Regions from separate parts of the Bacillus methanolicus genome, predicted to be linked through region 1. Evidence: riboswitches for the same ligand, from Rfam matches in the RefSeq annotation. Region 1 holds a riboswitch; each other region holds the start of a gene.
The links. A riboswitch is a leader RNA that binds a small molecule or an ion and turns the genes downstream of it on or off. The one in region 1 is predicted to bind cobalamin.
Positions count from the first base shown of each region.

Region 2: another riboswitch for cobalamin. It lies ahead of metE (5-methyltetrahydropteroyltriglutamate--homocysteine S-methyltransferase); the one in region 1 lies ahead of C0966_RS06930 (ribonucleoside-diphosphate reductase subunit alpha).
Region 3: another riboswitch for cobalamin. It lies ahead of C0966_RS15445 (ABC transporter substrate-binding protein); the one in region 1 lies ahead of C0966_RS06930 (ribonucleoside-diphosphate reductase subunit alpha).

Region 1 is NZ_PNFF01000001.1:1,397,326-1,402,277, forward strand. It holds gene C0966_RS06910 (ammonium transporter) at 1-134, opposite strand, end outside; gene C0966_RS06915 (P-II family nitrogen regulator) at 140-499, opposite strand; partial or broken gene C0966_RS06920 (winged helix-turn-helix domain-containing protein) at 606-1,027, shown strand; gene C0966_RS06925 (hypothetical protein) at 1,241-1,540, shown strand; cobalamin riboswitch at 1,837-2,030, shown strand; gene C0966_RS06930 (ribonucleoside-diphosphate reductase subunit alpha) at 2,171-4,459, shown strand; gene C0966_RS06935 (ribonucleotide-diphosphate reductase subunit beta) at 4,521-4,952, shown strand, end outside.
Region 2 is NZ_PNFF01000001.1:1,254,356-1,259,307, forward strand. It holds gene C0966_RS06285 (acyl-CoA thioesterase) at 1-105, opposite strand, end outside; gene C0966_RS06290 (DUF1284 domain-containing protein) at 199-621, opposite strand; gene metE (5-methyltetrahydropteroyltriglutamate--homocysteine S-methyltransferase) at 813-3,140, opposite strand; cobalamin riboswitch at 3,294-3,492, opposite strand; gene C0966_RS06300 (alpha/beta hydrolase family protein) at 3,730-4,575, opposite strand; gene fbpA (Fur-regulated basic protein FbpA) at 4,668-4,835, opposite strand.
Region 3 is NZ_PNFF01000002.1:757,581-762,532, reverse strand. It holds gene C0966_RS15455 (adenosylcobinamide amidohydrolase) at 1-713, opposite strand, end outside; gene C0966_RS15450 (FecCD family ABC transporter permease) at 715-1,773, opposite strand; gene C0966_RS15445 (ABC transporter substrate-binding protein) at 1,736-2,713, opposite strand; cobalamin riboswitch at 2,851-3,034, opposite strand; gene C0966_RS15440 (hypothetical protein) at 3,109-3,885, opposite strand; gene mgtE (magnesium transporter) at 4,276-4,952, shown strand, end outside.

The DNA of each region.
Region 1 (4,952 bases):
ATTTTCATTGTTACATTGACAGCGTTTTTCGTACGAACCAAACCGGCTTCCAGTAAACTAAAACCACCTTCCATAAACAGCACCATTGCCGCTGCTAACACAATCCAAACCGTATTTAAATACATCAGCTCCATGAAAGTCACCCCTCCTGATTAAGTAAATCATCAATATCAAAGTCTGCTTTACCTGTTCGAATGTTATAAGCTTCCAAAATTGGATAAACGTAAATTTTACCGTCACCATCTTCTCCGGTTTGAGCTGATTCATATATCTTTTTAATCGTAGGCTCCACCATATAATCAGAAAGAATAATCTCCAATTTAACTTTTGGATGGAGAGTCACTTGATAATTTTTTCCGCGATAGACACCTTGAGTATCTTTCTGTTTCCCTCTCCCAACTACCTGGGACACGGTAAAACCTGTAATTCCTATCTTCTTCAAGCCTTTAATCGTCTCAGTGAGTCTTTCCGGTCTAATAATCGCTTCAAGTTTTTTCATTTAAACCACCTATTCATGTGAGGTTTTATAACATCTTATGATAAGCAATATGACAATATATACAATATGTCAATAGCACATTAAATTGGAAATATTATGAATAAATGACATAGTGAAAGGATTAAGAATTGGTGCAGATGATTATGTGACAAAACCATTCAATGAGGAGGAACTATCGAAGCAGTGATGAGAAGGTGCGAAAATCAAAATCAAGAGAAAGTCACTTTTAAAGGCTTAATATGGGATCACGACTCTTTTGAATTAAAATATAAAGAAAATCATATCACAGTCACACCAAAGGAATTTGCTTTAATAGGTTTGTTTTTACGAAATCCCAACAAAGTGTTTACACGGGAGCATTTACTTTCTAACGTATGGGGCCAGCTTGCTGAAACAGAGGACAGAACCATTGACTCACATATCCGAAATATTTGAGAAAAATTGCGCAAGGCTGGCTTCCCGATCGATGATCAACTATTGACTGTTTGGGGAATTGGCTATAAGTGGAGAGTTGATGATAATAAGTAGTATGCCCACTACATTTTTCGTAATATCAACTCACGGTTCTGCGCGTTGGCTTCATAATTTGTAACTATTTTGATGCCACAACAAGTGCAATATAAATATGTAGTGGCTACCTTGATTATAAATTTTTATGGATAATAGTGGTTGGACAAATCACCTAATTCGTTATTAAACATAAAATGGAACAGAATGAAAAGAGGAAGGAAGTCTAATTTAATGAATCATTATCAACAACATTATTATCCAGTTAATCCTTATAATCAGTTCCCACAGTACCCTTATTCAGAGATGATGGCCCATCAAGTGACTAAACAAGTGCTATACCCTCAGTTCAAGAATGCTACTTTAGCAGCAATTAGCCCTTTTGTAAACTATGGTTTAAAGGAAGGAGCACAAACTTCTTATAAACATGCACTTCAAGAAGTGGCAGCAATGGCGTATTTACTTGGCAAAGGATTTGATCCTCAAACCGCTTATCTAACAGTTGAATCATGGGAAATAAACGAGCATTTTTAGATTGATTTAACGAACATACGATCATGTATGTTCGTTTTGTTAACGATCGTCATAATAGTTTTTTAAGGCTTGTAAAATAAAAACTAATTGCTATTGTATTACGAGTGCGTCAGCAAAATAAGCAGAGTAGAAAACTGATTTCAGAAGGGATTTACGTCTGCGAGTCATTAAATTTTACATAAAATAAAACCCTCATTTAAATTTGTCAAATAATACTTGAAAAAATAAAGCTGTTACTTTAGTATTGAACTTAACGTCTATATATTGAATAATCAAAAACGACAACAACTATATATTGTGTTGCCTTAAAATAAGATGCCATTAGGCTTAATAGGGAATCTGGTGAGAATCCAGAGCTGCCCCCGCAACTGTAATTGCTGACGAAATGAGCAGACCACTGTATAAGTAAGCTTTGTAGGTGCTTATATGGGAAGGGCTCAAAGTAGGAGGAAGCATAAGTCAGGAGACCTGTCTTATTTTAAGATGTTTCAACTTCTTCGGGGATTGAGAAGATGAAACGGTGGCAACAGAAGGCATAGGACTGGTCTTTTCTTTCCTACATACCTTTTGATGTTATCGTTTCATCCGCTCAAAAACCTTGAGCGGATTTTTTATTTAGGAGGGAAAATTTTGAGTACTGAAACCTATTCAGATCTTCATTACGTGTTGGAAGCTGTCAACCAGGCTGCAAACAAATATGATATCGATGCTACTGAAATCACGAAACGAATAAAAGAACTGAACGCAACTGAGTCTGAAGCAAACCAACAAGCTTTATTTTATGCTTTAAATCACATAGCGATGGATCAGCCTAATTGGACGTTTGTCGCGGCCCGTTTATACCTTAATGAATTATATGAAAAGGCAGCAACCAATCGATGCTATGACCGCTCTTCAAAGTATGGTGATTTTTATCAGCTCATCAAAGTATTAACCGAAAAAGGGATTTATTCTAGTGATCTTCTGTCCTTTTATACGAAAGATGAAATCGATGAGTTGGGAAAAGAGATAGATCCTGATCGCGATCATTTATTTAATTATATAGGACTTTTTTTGCTTGCTGACCGATATCTTGCAAAAGATCACGATCGGAATATTTATGAGCTTCCACAGGAGCGTTTCATGATTATTGCCATGACCATTATGAAACTCGAAAACCAGTCTATCCGATTAGACCTTGTTAAGGAAGCGTATTGGGCATTAAGTAATCTTTATATGACAGTAGCTACCCCTACACTATCAAATGCCGGTAAAAGTTACGGCCAACTTTCATCATGCTTTATTGATACGGTCGATGATTCTCTCGATGGCATTTATTTGAATAATTGGGATATCGCAAGATTAAGTAAAGACGGGGGCGGCATTGGAATCTATTTCGGAAAGGTACGGGCACTTGGTTCCGATATCAAAAAATTTAAAGGGAATTCTTCCGGGGTTGTGCCATGGATTCGATTAATTAATGATACTGCCGTTAGTGTCGACCAATTGGGGCAGCGGCAAGGGGCCGTGGCTGTTTATCTTGACATATTCCATAAAGACATCATGAACGGATTTCTTGATTTAAAAACGAATAATGGAGATGAACGCCGAAAAGCACATGATATTTTCACAGGTGTGACAATACCAGATTTGTTTATGGAAAAATTGCAGGAAATAGATGAAAACGGAAGAAGCATCGGGCTATGGCATACATTCTGTCCTCATCAAGTCAAACAAATCATGGGATGGAAAGATGAACATGGTAATCCCCTCGGACTTGAAGATTTTTATGATGAAATAGATAAAAAATATTTTACGGAGAAATACGAAGAAGCTGTCAATCACCCGCTTCTGCCCCGTAAAACCTATCGCGCAATGGATATAATGGCCCGTATTATGATCGCGCAGTTGGAAACAGGAACGCCTTATATGTTCTACCGTGATGAAGTGAACCGGCAAAACCCGAACAAGCATTTATTAAGTGAAGGACGCACTTCCATCTTTTGCAGTAATTTATGTACAGAGATTGCTCAAAATATGTCGACGACAACGATCATAAAAGAATATCAAGATAAGGATGGAAATATCGTTATCGTTCGGAAACCAGGGGATTTCGTTGTTTGTAACCTGTCCTCTATTAATCTGGCAAAAGCTGTTCCAGCAAATGTGTTGGAGCGTTTAATCCGTATTCAAGTCAGAATGCTGGATAATGTCATTGACTTAAATACGATATCGGTAGGTCAGGCACAACAAACAAATAAAAAATACCGAGCAGTCGGTTTGGGTACATTTGGCTGGCATCACCTTCTTGCTCTTGAGGGGATTCATTGGGAGTCTGAAGAGGCTGTTCGATACGCAGATAAACTTTATGAAGAGATTGCATACTACACCATCTGTACTTCCATGGAACTTGCAAAGGAAAAAGGACCATACAGCCAATTTATAGGTTCGGAGTGGCATACTGGTCTTTATTTTGAACGAAGAAACTATGTTTCAAGCCGCTGGATCGAATTAAAAGAAGCTGTAGCCAAACATGGAATTCGGAACGGCTGGCTGATGGCGATTGCACCTAACTCATCAACAGCGAAAATCGGCGGTTCAACAGATGGAATCGATCCTTTATACGCAGTAGAATACGCTGAAGAAAAGAAAAATTTTAAATTTAAAGTAACAGCCCCAGATTTGAATCATGTCACCTACAATTATTATCGCCGCGCGAGACATGAATTAGATCAACGATGGAGCATTAGACAAAATGCGGCACGCCAGCGCCATATTGACCAAGCGATCAGCTTTAACTTATATGTGCGGCACGATATTAAAGCAAAAGATTTATTAAACCTCCATCTCGAAGCATGGAAGCAAGGGTTAAAAACTACTTACTACGTAAGGAGCACATCCCAAGCTGAAATAGAAGAGTGCGAAGCCTGCCAAAGCTAAAACGGGGGAACAGGCCACCGTTTCTTTAAAGTGCTAAAATGATTTTCAGGAGGGTGCTTTGATGAACATACATTCACCATTAAAAAGAATTAAGCTGCTTAATCCACAGCATCCAAATAAATCGACAAGTATAATAAATGGGGAATCTTCCGGGTTATTAAACTGGAATGATATCGCTTATCCTCAAATGTATAATTTATATCAAACCTTACTATCGAATTTTTGGAAAGCTCAGGAGATCAACATGCAAGATGATATCAAACAATGGGATCTCCTCAGTAAAATTGAACAGGATGTTTTTTTGCGCATTAACACACAATTGGCTTCTCTGGATAGCTTGCAAACACCTACAATGTTCCAGGTAATGGATTATGTGACAGATTCCAGCTTTAAAGCTATTTTTGCCGTTATTTCTCAACAAGAAGCAGTTCACAATGAGTCATATTCTTATATCTTAAGCTCGCTTGTCCCGTTAAGTGAACAAAACCACCGC
Region 2 (4,952 bases), 140 kb from region 1:
CATCAACTTCCCCCCGAACATTGTCCCATAAGTATTTGTATCCGGAGGTAAGACAATGCTTGTTTTAACTACAAATGATTCTCTACAACACTTTGAATTTTCCATGATGTAAAATCTCCTTCTGTCTTGTATATTACTTCTATAGTTTATACCATATCGGGAAAAAACAAGCGAAGAAAGCTTTCGTGATTAACATTATCATTTACTTTTTTCTTTTAGATCTCTTATGCCTTCTTTGCACACTCCGTATGGAAGCCACGAACATCCTTTACATAAATAATCCAAGTCTTCAGGTTGTACTTTTGAGGCTGTTAAAGAAACTAACATTGATTTTGAATAGCTTTTTTCCTTCTCTATGCCTAAATGACGGATGACCTTTTCATCCATAGAAAGAACGTGTTCATTTGAATTTTCATCAGCTTCACACTTTATCATCCCTCGATGGGGACATGCCATACAGGCATCATCAAGTGCCGCAACTACTATTATTGAAAAATCTTTCTCTTCATTTCTTATATCTTTAACAATATCAGCCATTCTCTCGACAAATTCAGGGCTGTAGCCCATTCCGCGGAATCCGTGCACACACAAAAGATGATGCCCTCTCAATGTTTTGTCCATTCTTAGACCTCTTCTCTCTATTAATATATATGTACTATTTATATTCTATTGTAATTGAATGAAATTAAAAAAAGAACAAGCATGTTCGGACATTACCAAAAAACCAAAAACCCGATTTTCTACCACGTTGAGGGCAAATGATCGGGTTTTTGTAGTTAAATTTGATCGACGTCAGGTAAGGCTATGCAGGTTTACTTTTTCATTTTAATTTGTTTAATTCCGCTTTTAGGTGCAGGTATTAACTGTTCGCGGGCGATCGCAGCTGCGGCAACCATATTTTTCAGAGAAGCGATTGTTTCTTCAATGCCACGTGTTTTTAATCCACAATCCGGGTTAATCCAAAACAGAGTCGGTTCAAGCACTTTCAAACCACGTTCGATCATGCTTGTGATTTCCTCAATAGATGGAATTCGAGGACTGTGAATATCATATACACCAAGTCCGATTCCTTTATTATACGAATGATTTGTAAATGAAGAAACCAATTCTCCATGACTGCGCGATGTTTCAATCGAAATCACATCTGCATCCAAATCGCTAATCGAGTCCATAAATTCCTGGAACTCACAGTAACACATATGAGTATGAATTTGTGTCGTCTCTTTCACCGAAGAAGTCGTTAAGCGAAATGCCTTAACAGCCCAATCTAAATAGTCATTCCAAGCTGCTTTTTTAAGGGGCAATCCTTCACCGAGTGCCGGTTCGTCTACTTGAATCATTTTTATTCCTGCAGCCTCTAACGCTTCCACCTCTTTTCGTAATGCAAGAGCAATTTGATAGGCTACTTGCTGCCTTGATAAATCGTCGCGAACGAATGACCAGTTTAAAATGGTCACCGGGCCCGTAATCATTCCTTTCACAGGCTTATTTGTTAGTGATTGGGCATATACACTTTCCTTTACAGTCATGGGCTCAAGAAAATCTACATCACCATAAATAATTGGAGGTCTAACACATCGTGAGCCGTATGATTGAACCCATCCATTCTGTGTAAAAGCAAATCCCCCTAACTTTTCACCAAAAAACTCCACCATATCTGTCCGTTCAAATTCTCCATGGACAAAGACATCGAGACCAATCTCTTCTTGTATATGAATCCATTTTTTAATTTGCTCTTTGATAAACACATCATAGCGTTCTGTCGTCCACTCGCCTTTTTTCCACTTCAGTCTAGCTTGTCTCACTTCTGAAGTTTGCGGAAAGCTTCCTATTGTTGTAGTTGGCAATAAAGGCAATTCGAGCAATGATTGTTGTTTCTCGTATCGCTCTTTAAAAGGTGCATTTCGATGAAAATGATGTGCTTGGATTTGATTAACAGACCGATGGACTTCAGAACGATTTCTTGCTTTGGACTTATCTAAACGATTGAGAATTGTCTCATTGTTGGCAAACGTCTCTTTAACGTCGCTTTCACCATAATGAAAACCTTTGACTAAGGATATAATTTCATCTAACTTTTCATCTGCAAATGCTAAAGCATTTTTCAATTCTGGTTCCAGCTTCGTTTCATATTTTGTCGTAACAGGAACATGCAGTAAGCTGCAGGATGATTGAAGCCATAAACGATCTTGTGGAACAAAATTCGTGATGGTTTTTATTAGATCCAATTTTTCATATAAATTAGAACGCCATACATTCCGTCCATCAACAAGTCCAACACCAAGTATTTTATCATGAGGAAATCCGACCGTTTTAAGATGTTGCAGATTCTCCTCTAAGCCATGAACAAAATCTAATCCAATTCCTTGTACAGGAAGCTTCATCAACTCTGAGTACCATTCGACAGAATCAAAATAAGTTTGCAGCATGATACGAAGTTTTGGTGCTGCTTCGTGAAGTTGTTTATAAATGTAAGCGACTGTTTCCATCTCTTCTTTAGTGATTGAAGCAACTAGGATCGGTTCATCCAATTGGACCCATTCGACTCCTTCTTTCTCTAATTCTTGTAAAATTTGCACGTACAGTGGAACCAGCTGCAAAATAAAAGCAGGTAATTGCGTACGTGCATATCCTTTAGAAAGTTTAATAAACGTATAAGGTCCAACAAGAACAGGTTTTCCTTCAATTCCCAACATTTCTTTTGCCTCGCGATAAGCGTTAAGTGGTTTATTTTCTGTTAAGGTTAGTTTCGCTCCTTCATACTCCGGAACAATGTAGTGATAATTCGTGTTGAACCATTTTGTCATTTCACATGCTACCGCTGTTTGATTCCCTCTCGCCATTGAAAAATAAGTATGAAGTGGAACGACTCCACCTTTATAGTTGAAACGTTCGGGTATCATCCCAAACATAACAGCCGTATCCAACATATGATCATAAAATGAAAAATCGCCAACTGGAATGAGATCGATCCCTTTCTCTTTTTGTTTTTGTAAATGGGAAAGACGGATCTGCTCCATTTGATCAAGAAAGTCGGTTTCTCCTATTTTGCCTGCCCAAAAAGCTTCTAAAGCCTTTTTCCATTCACGCCTTTCACCTATGCGTGGATAACCTAAATGACTGCTTTTGATTCCACTCATCTCCATACCTCCAATATTGATATAAAAACACAAAAATAAAAAGGCATCTCTAACGACCAAATAGATAGTTAGAAATGCCTAAATAAGCAGGAGTAGACGATCAATTCTACTCTTGATCAAAATTTTGACACCTCCCTATCTCCCGTAGGTCCAGCAGTGTTGTTGAACCAGGCAGGTCTCCTGACTTAAGTCTCATCATCAGCAACATACCTTCCCAATCCTTATGGACCAGTGGCAATTCGTTGTGCTGACTCCTCTCTTACAGTGGCGGGACCGTGTCGGATTTTCACCGATCTTCCCTTTTAATCCTTGAATGCTTTTGATTCAAGGAACCTGATTCCTTCTTTATGGAGTTGTTATTTATGTAAAAGCCATTACTCCGGAAAGAGAAAAGCTTTTCATACGATACCTTTAGAAACAGTTTACTAGGAAATTTTCTAATCTATCAGAAATTCCTCAAATGACCAAAAAAGCTGCGTCCATCCTGTCCGCTAATAAAGAATAGTGGTCGTAATATTCTGAGAAAAAACCATTGTGCTAAGATTACCACTTCCGATTAGGTTCGTCAAATTCTATTTTCAAAGAATTTCTAAATGATTGATTCTTTAACAGATTTTGTTCTTGTATTTTGATAGGTTTTGACGGTAACGTTTTTTGTGATCCATTCAAGTGTTTTCGATATAAGGTCTTGAAAATGTTCCCCGCAAGAAAACGTATGATTGGCTCCGATAACTTCATTTCTTGTGCAAGTTCCCGTTTCTCTTCTAAGAAAAACTTGTTCAAAATCAGCGCTGTATTTTGCAGGAATTTCTTCATCATTTGTACCATGAATAAGCAAGACATCTTTTGAAAAATTTCGTGCAGCGATGAGAGGATGATATTTCTCGAGCGATTGAAAAAATTTCGCTGTAAACGAGTATCCTAAATGGTCTATTGCTGAAACTTTTTTCAAGTTCATCACTTTCTCTCTGCCTACGATCTTTCGAATGTCCTCGTATGGATGGGCTACAGCTGACCAAAGAATAAGTTTGTTTACACGTCCATCTTCAACTGCAGTCAGGAGAGCAGTTGCACCACCGAGACTGTGACCTAAAAGCACAACTTGGTTGTAGTCAATATTTTTTAACTTAATTCCAAAATCGATAACAGCTTTTGTTTGTTCAATTAATTCATCCAACCCACTGTTTCCATAAACGCCCGGACTCTCCCCGCATCCTTCATAATCGAATCTTACAACAACAAATCCGTCCAATGTTAATGCATGCGCCGTTTTTACAAATAGCCGGTCTACCCCAATGCGGCTGCTTGTAAATCCGTGGCAAATAATAACCAATGGATAAGCGCATTCCCCATTCGTTTTTTCATACATAGCCGGAAAATCAATCGTAGCTGCCAGAAATTGTTGTTTCCATGGAATCTTTACATATGTTCCCATATGCTGTTTCTCCTTTTCTTTGGTTTATAAATTTGTGCGTCCAGTTTCACAGTAAGCAAAACCGGAAACACGTAACTAAAATCAAAGAATTATTAATCTCTCGGTTTGTTTTTCGTTAACTTTTCGTACTCTTCCTCAAGTTCACGCAGTGAAAGTTCAAATAGTTGAAAATTCCCTTTTTTATAAACACCTGAAAGGATAAGAAAATCAATTATTTTCTCCTTTTTCTCTTCGAGATGTTTTAAACGGTCTAGATTCATAGCGTTCTCCTTTCTTTTTTTCAATTAAACCTATCATATTTATCGGATTTATAAAACTTAAAAACCCCTTCTTATCGTTTTCTTCCAACGACAAGAAGGGGTTGAATGATTAACATC
Region 3 (4,952 bases), on a different contig from region 1:
GTATGATAAACTTCCCGAATACGCTCTTCTTTTAATACTTCATTGGGAGTATCGTTAATACGGATTCTCCCCTTGTCCATCAGCATTAAACGGTCGCAATACAAGCTGGCAAGATTCAAGTCATGGAATATCGAGATGACGGTTAGTTTGCGTTCCTTCGTCCAACTCTTTAATAGATCTAGCAATTCTTTTTGATAAGACAAATCAAGGTGGTTAGTCGGTTCATCAAGAAGAAGAATTTCCGGCTCTTGGGCAAGCGCCTGAGCGAGAAATACCCTTTGCCGTTCCCCTCCGGACAGCTGATTGATTGGTTGATCATGAAAACGTCTTATTCCTGTCTGCTCCATTACGGTCCTGACAATGGCTTCATCTTCGTTTGTCCAAGTTTGAAACCAGTCTTTTTGATGTGCATATCTTCCAAGCGATACCGTTTCTTTTACCGTATAGGAAAAAGTGTCTCCGATCGCTTGAGGCAAAACGGCTATTACTTTCGCAAGCTCTTTAGAAGAAAACGCTGATAACGGACGATCTTTAATCGTTATATCTCCCTTTTTATAAGGTAAAATACCACTGATCATTTTTAATAAAGTCGTTTTCCCGCTGCCATTTGGGCCGAGAATGCCAAATAATTCCCCTTTCCCAACTGAAAAAGAAATGTCATTTATAATATTTTGGCTATCATAACCACCAGAAAGATTGCTGACAACTAGCATATTATCCATTTCTTACCCTTCTTCTTATTAAAATAACAGCAAACATCGGAGCTCCTATTAAAGCTGTAATCACGCCGATTGGAAGTTCTGATGGCGCAATAATCGTCCGTGAAACAAGGTCGGCAAGAATTAATAAACCCCCGCCTATCATCATCGATAGCGGCAATAAGTGGCGATGATCAGCCCCCCACAACAGTCTGACAAAGTGGGGAACAACAAGTCCGACAAACCCAATCGTCCCCGAAACAGCTACAGCCGCACCGGTAAGAACGGATCCTGAAATTAAAATAAGCAGTTTTCTCTGAAGTACATTAACACCTAAATGCTGCGCCCGTTCTTCACCGAAGGACAGCGCATTTAATTCATTCGTATTCATAATCAGCAAGCAAGAGCCAAGAATAAAAAAAGGAAAAATAATCTTAATATATTCCCAGCCTCGCATAGAAACACTTCCCAAGAGCCAGCCGATAATTTGCCGAAGCTCTTCCCCTGTGAGCGCAATCATTAAGGAAATAAGTGCACCGAGAAATGAGCTGAAAATAATTCCTGTTAAAATAATCGTTTCAACTTTCATGGTTCGTTCAATCTTTTGTGCGAAAAAAAGCACAAAAAAGACGGTGATAATAGACGCTGTTATACTTAACACCGGCAGCGTATACAAGCCGGCAATTGGAAGCGTGATTTGAAAAAACAGCGCGATCACCGCTCCAACAGATGCACCCGAAGATACCCCAAGAGTATAAGGATCAGCAAGCGGATTGCGCAAAAGGCCTTGAAAGGCAGCTCCTGCAATCGCAAGAGATGCCCCTACAAGACCAGCGAGGAGAACCCGCGGCAGACGGATATTCATCACAATATTTGAAAACATCGGATCAATTGGATCGATTGGCGGTAAACGGAAAATTTCAGCACCAATAATTTGAATAATCGTAAAGGCCGGAACTGAAACGGTCCCGAGTGCAATTCCGATCAGCATTGCCGAAAGGAAAAATAAGATTGCAAGAACATACGCAATCGTTTTGTTACTTAGCAAAAATTTCCGGATAAACAGCTTTCGCAAGTTCCTCTACTCCTTCGGCAAGACGCGGACCCGGACGGGAAACCAAATCTGAATGGACATCAAATACTTGTTTATTTTTTACGGCATTTATATTTTCCCAGCCCTTGCGGCTTGTGACGTTTCCGACAGGGTCTTTTTCATAAAAACCATATGTTGTCACAATCACATCCGGATTTTTTTCAATCACGGCTTCCTGATCAATTTTTGCCCATCCTTCTAATTCCCCGAAAGCATTTTTTGCATTGATGATTGTGAGCATTTCATCCATAAACGTGTTTTTTCCCGGTGTATAAATTTCGGGAGCAGGCGATATTTCAACAAATACTGTCTTTTGTTTGCTCTCTTCAATTTTAGAAGCTTTTTCTTTTATTTTTGAAATCCGTTCTTTCATATTTTGGATGATTTTTTCTGCTTCATCCATTTCACCTGTCGCAGTGCCGATCATTTCAATGGAGTCGTATACTTGTTCAAAATTTTGCGCATCATTAACAACGAGAACAGTTATTCCGGCATCTTTCAACTGCTGCAAGCCTTCCTTGGAACTTTGAGCAATTGATGGGCTGGCAAGAACAAGGTTTGGATTTAATGAAATAATTTTCTCAACGTTTATTTCCATGCCGCCAATTTTTTCTTTTTTTGTCGCCTCTTCGGGATAATTATCATGATCAGATACTCCAACCACTTCTTCTCCCAAACCTAAAGCAAACGCAATTTCGGTATTACTCGGAATAAGCGACACAATTCTTTCCGGTTTTGATTGAATGACAACCTCTTCGCCAGTTGCGTCTTTGATTGTCACCGGAAATTCAGTTTCTGATTTTTGCTCTTGCTTCGGTTCATTTGAAGATGTATTATTATCAGGTTTTTCTTCCCCGCCGCAACCGGCAAGGATGCCTGCTGCAAAAAGCATCGCCAATAATAATGAATATAATTTTTTCATTGTGTTTCTCCCCCTTTTTAATACAAATAAAAAAGCATCTCTAATAACAGGTATAGAGATGCAGTATTGGCCAATTATTCAGAAATGCAAAAAAGACATAATAAGGCCTTCCCACACCTCCCTATCCTCGTAGGTATTTGGTGCTAAAGAAACAGGCAGGTCTCCTGGCTTATGGTCATCACTTGCTGCACCTTCCCATACAATCTCTGTACAGTGGCTGATCGCAGCTCGCTCCCATTTACAGTGGCGGGACCGCGTTGGATTTTCACCAACTTCCCTTTTAAGTCTTAAAAATAAGACACCTGTTCCTTGTATGTATGAAATTTTCCGTCAAATCGTATTATACACTATTTGTCATAAGAAACAGTAAAATTTTTTGATAAAGGCTAAAGGTCTTATGTCGCAAAAAGCTGCCATTCTCTTGTTTTTTTATCAAAGACAAGCTTTGCATCACTTTTTTGCAATTTTACTTTTTCAAATTCTTCATACATATCATCCATATTGTCAAAATCTCCAATTGCCCATATAGGAATTTCCAGGCGGTTTCGGTTTTTTGCAAGATTTTTCAACGACAAAACAGCACCTTCCTTCATAAACCCTGACAACGACATCAGAAGTTCTTTCGTAACAGGAGGGTACGAGCGTTTTTTCTTGATTCCCAAAAGGGTCTTATCAATTTTCAATTGATTCAATTTCATGGCAATGACTTCACCAAGCATTCGGTAAAAATGGTTTAAATGGCGGTAATAAGTTTTATTAAACCATCCGTCATCATGAGCCAAGTACACAAATTGATTGCCGAGATGGTTATAAAACGGCGGCTTTAGATGCTGCTTTAGATGGCCAAGGTATAAGAGTTCAGCAATCTCCCTTCCTGACAGCTCGTCAAGGCTTTCCACTTCTGCAAAGTCGATCCAGCAAAAATCTCCGTATCCGTAGACATCGTCTTTTACCAATCTATTCAGCCTCTCCTTGGGAACATATTCTAAAAGCGTATGCATGTTAAAATCACCGTCATCAAAACGATGTTTCAACAATAATAAATTGTTCATTAAATCTGAAAGTGACCGGGCAAACTCAAAAAATTCGATTCCGTACGTAATAACATAACGGTCACTTTCATTTAAATGAACATAGATAAGATCGCGAAACTCTTGATTGTGCTTTTTCACTGGCGAAACCTCCGAGCGTAATGAATAAATATATTTTCCGATAAAATTCTGTTTTTAAATATAAAAAAAGCGGACTGCTGCCAGAAAAAAACGAATCCACCGGAAACACTGTTTATATAAACGATCAATCATCGTATCTAATATTTTAACAAAAATTGAAAAAAATATCTTATCTCATTCATGCAGTTTTCAAAAAACTTATTGTATTCAATGCCAATTATTTTCAAAAAGCGTGTACGGATATGAGCCATTCCTTTTCGAGCTCATAAACTGTAGATAAAGCAATCCATTATTTACTTTATATTATTCTTATACTATCGTTTCCATTAAAAGATAAATTCCTTATAATAACTAGGAAGCAGAAAAACCGGCGGAAGGAGCGTGAAAAGCATGATTAAAAACATGACAGAGGATCAAATTACTCTTCAAATCATCAAATCATTGAAAGAAAACAAGAAGAAAGTATTCGAAGCTATAATGGACGAACTCCAGCCATACGATATTGCTCAGTTATATGAAAATCTGCCGGAGAAGCATAGAACACGTTTTCTTCTTTATTTAAACATCGACCAGCTTGCTGATTTAATAGAAGAATTAAACAGAGAAAAACAAATCGAGGTTTTAAATAAACTTGGAATCGAGAAAACCGGAAAGGTTCTCGATTTAATGGACAATGATGATCTTGCTTCTCTTTTAGATGACCTGTCGCCAGAAAAAATTTCAGGCTTGCTGGCCGGAATGAAACAGGAAGAATCAAAGATTGTCCAGGACATTATGAAATACCCTCCTGAAACAGCTGGACGCTTAATGACAAACCGGTTTGTTTGGATCAGGAATAATTATACAGTAAGAGAAGCCGTAGAAAAACTTAAAGAATTTGCCGAATTTGCGGAAACCATTAACTACTTGTACGTAGTCGACCAGGAACGGAAACTTGTCGGTGTCGTATCTTACCGGGACTTGCTTCTCGCTGAACCTGATGAAATTATCCTCAACATTATGTACGAGCGCGTCATTTCAGTTAATGTTACGACTGACCAGGAAGAAGTTGCAAGGCTCATCGAGCG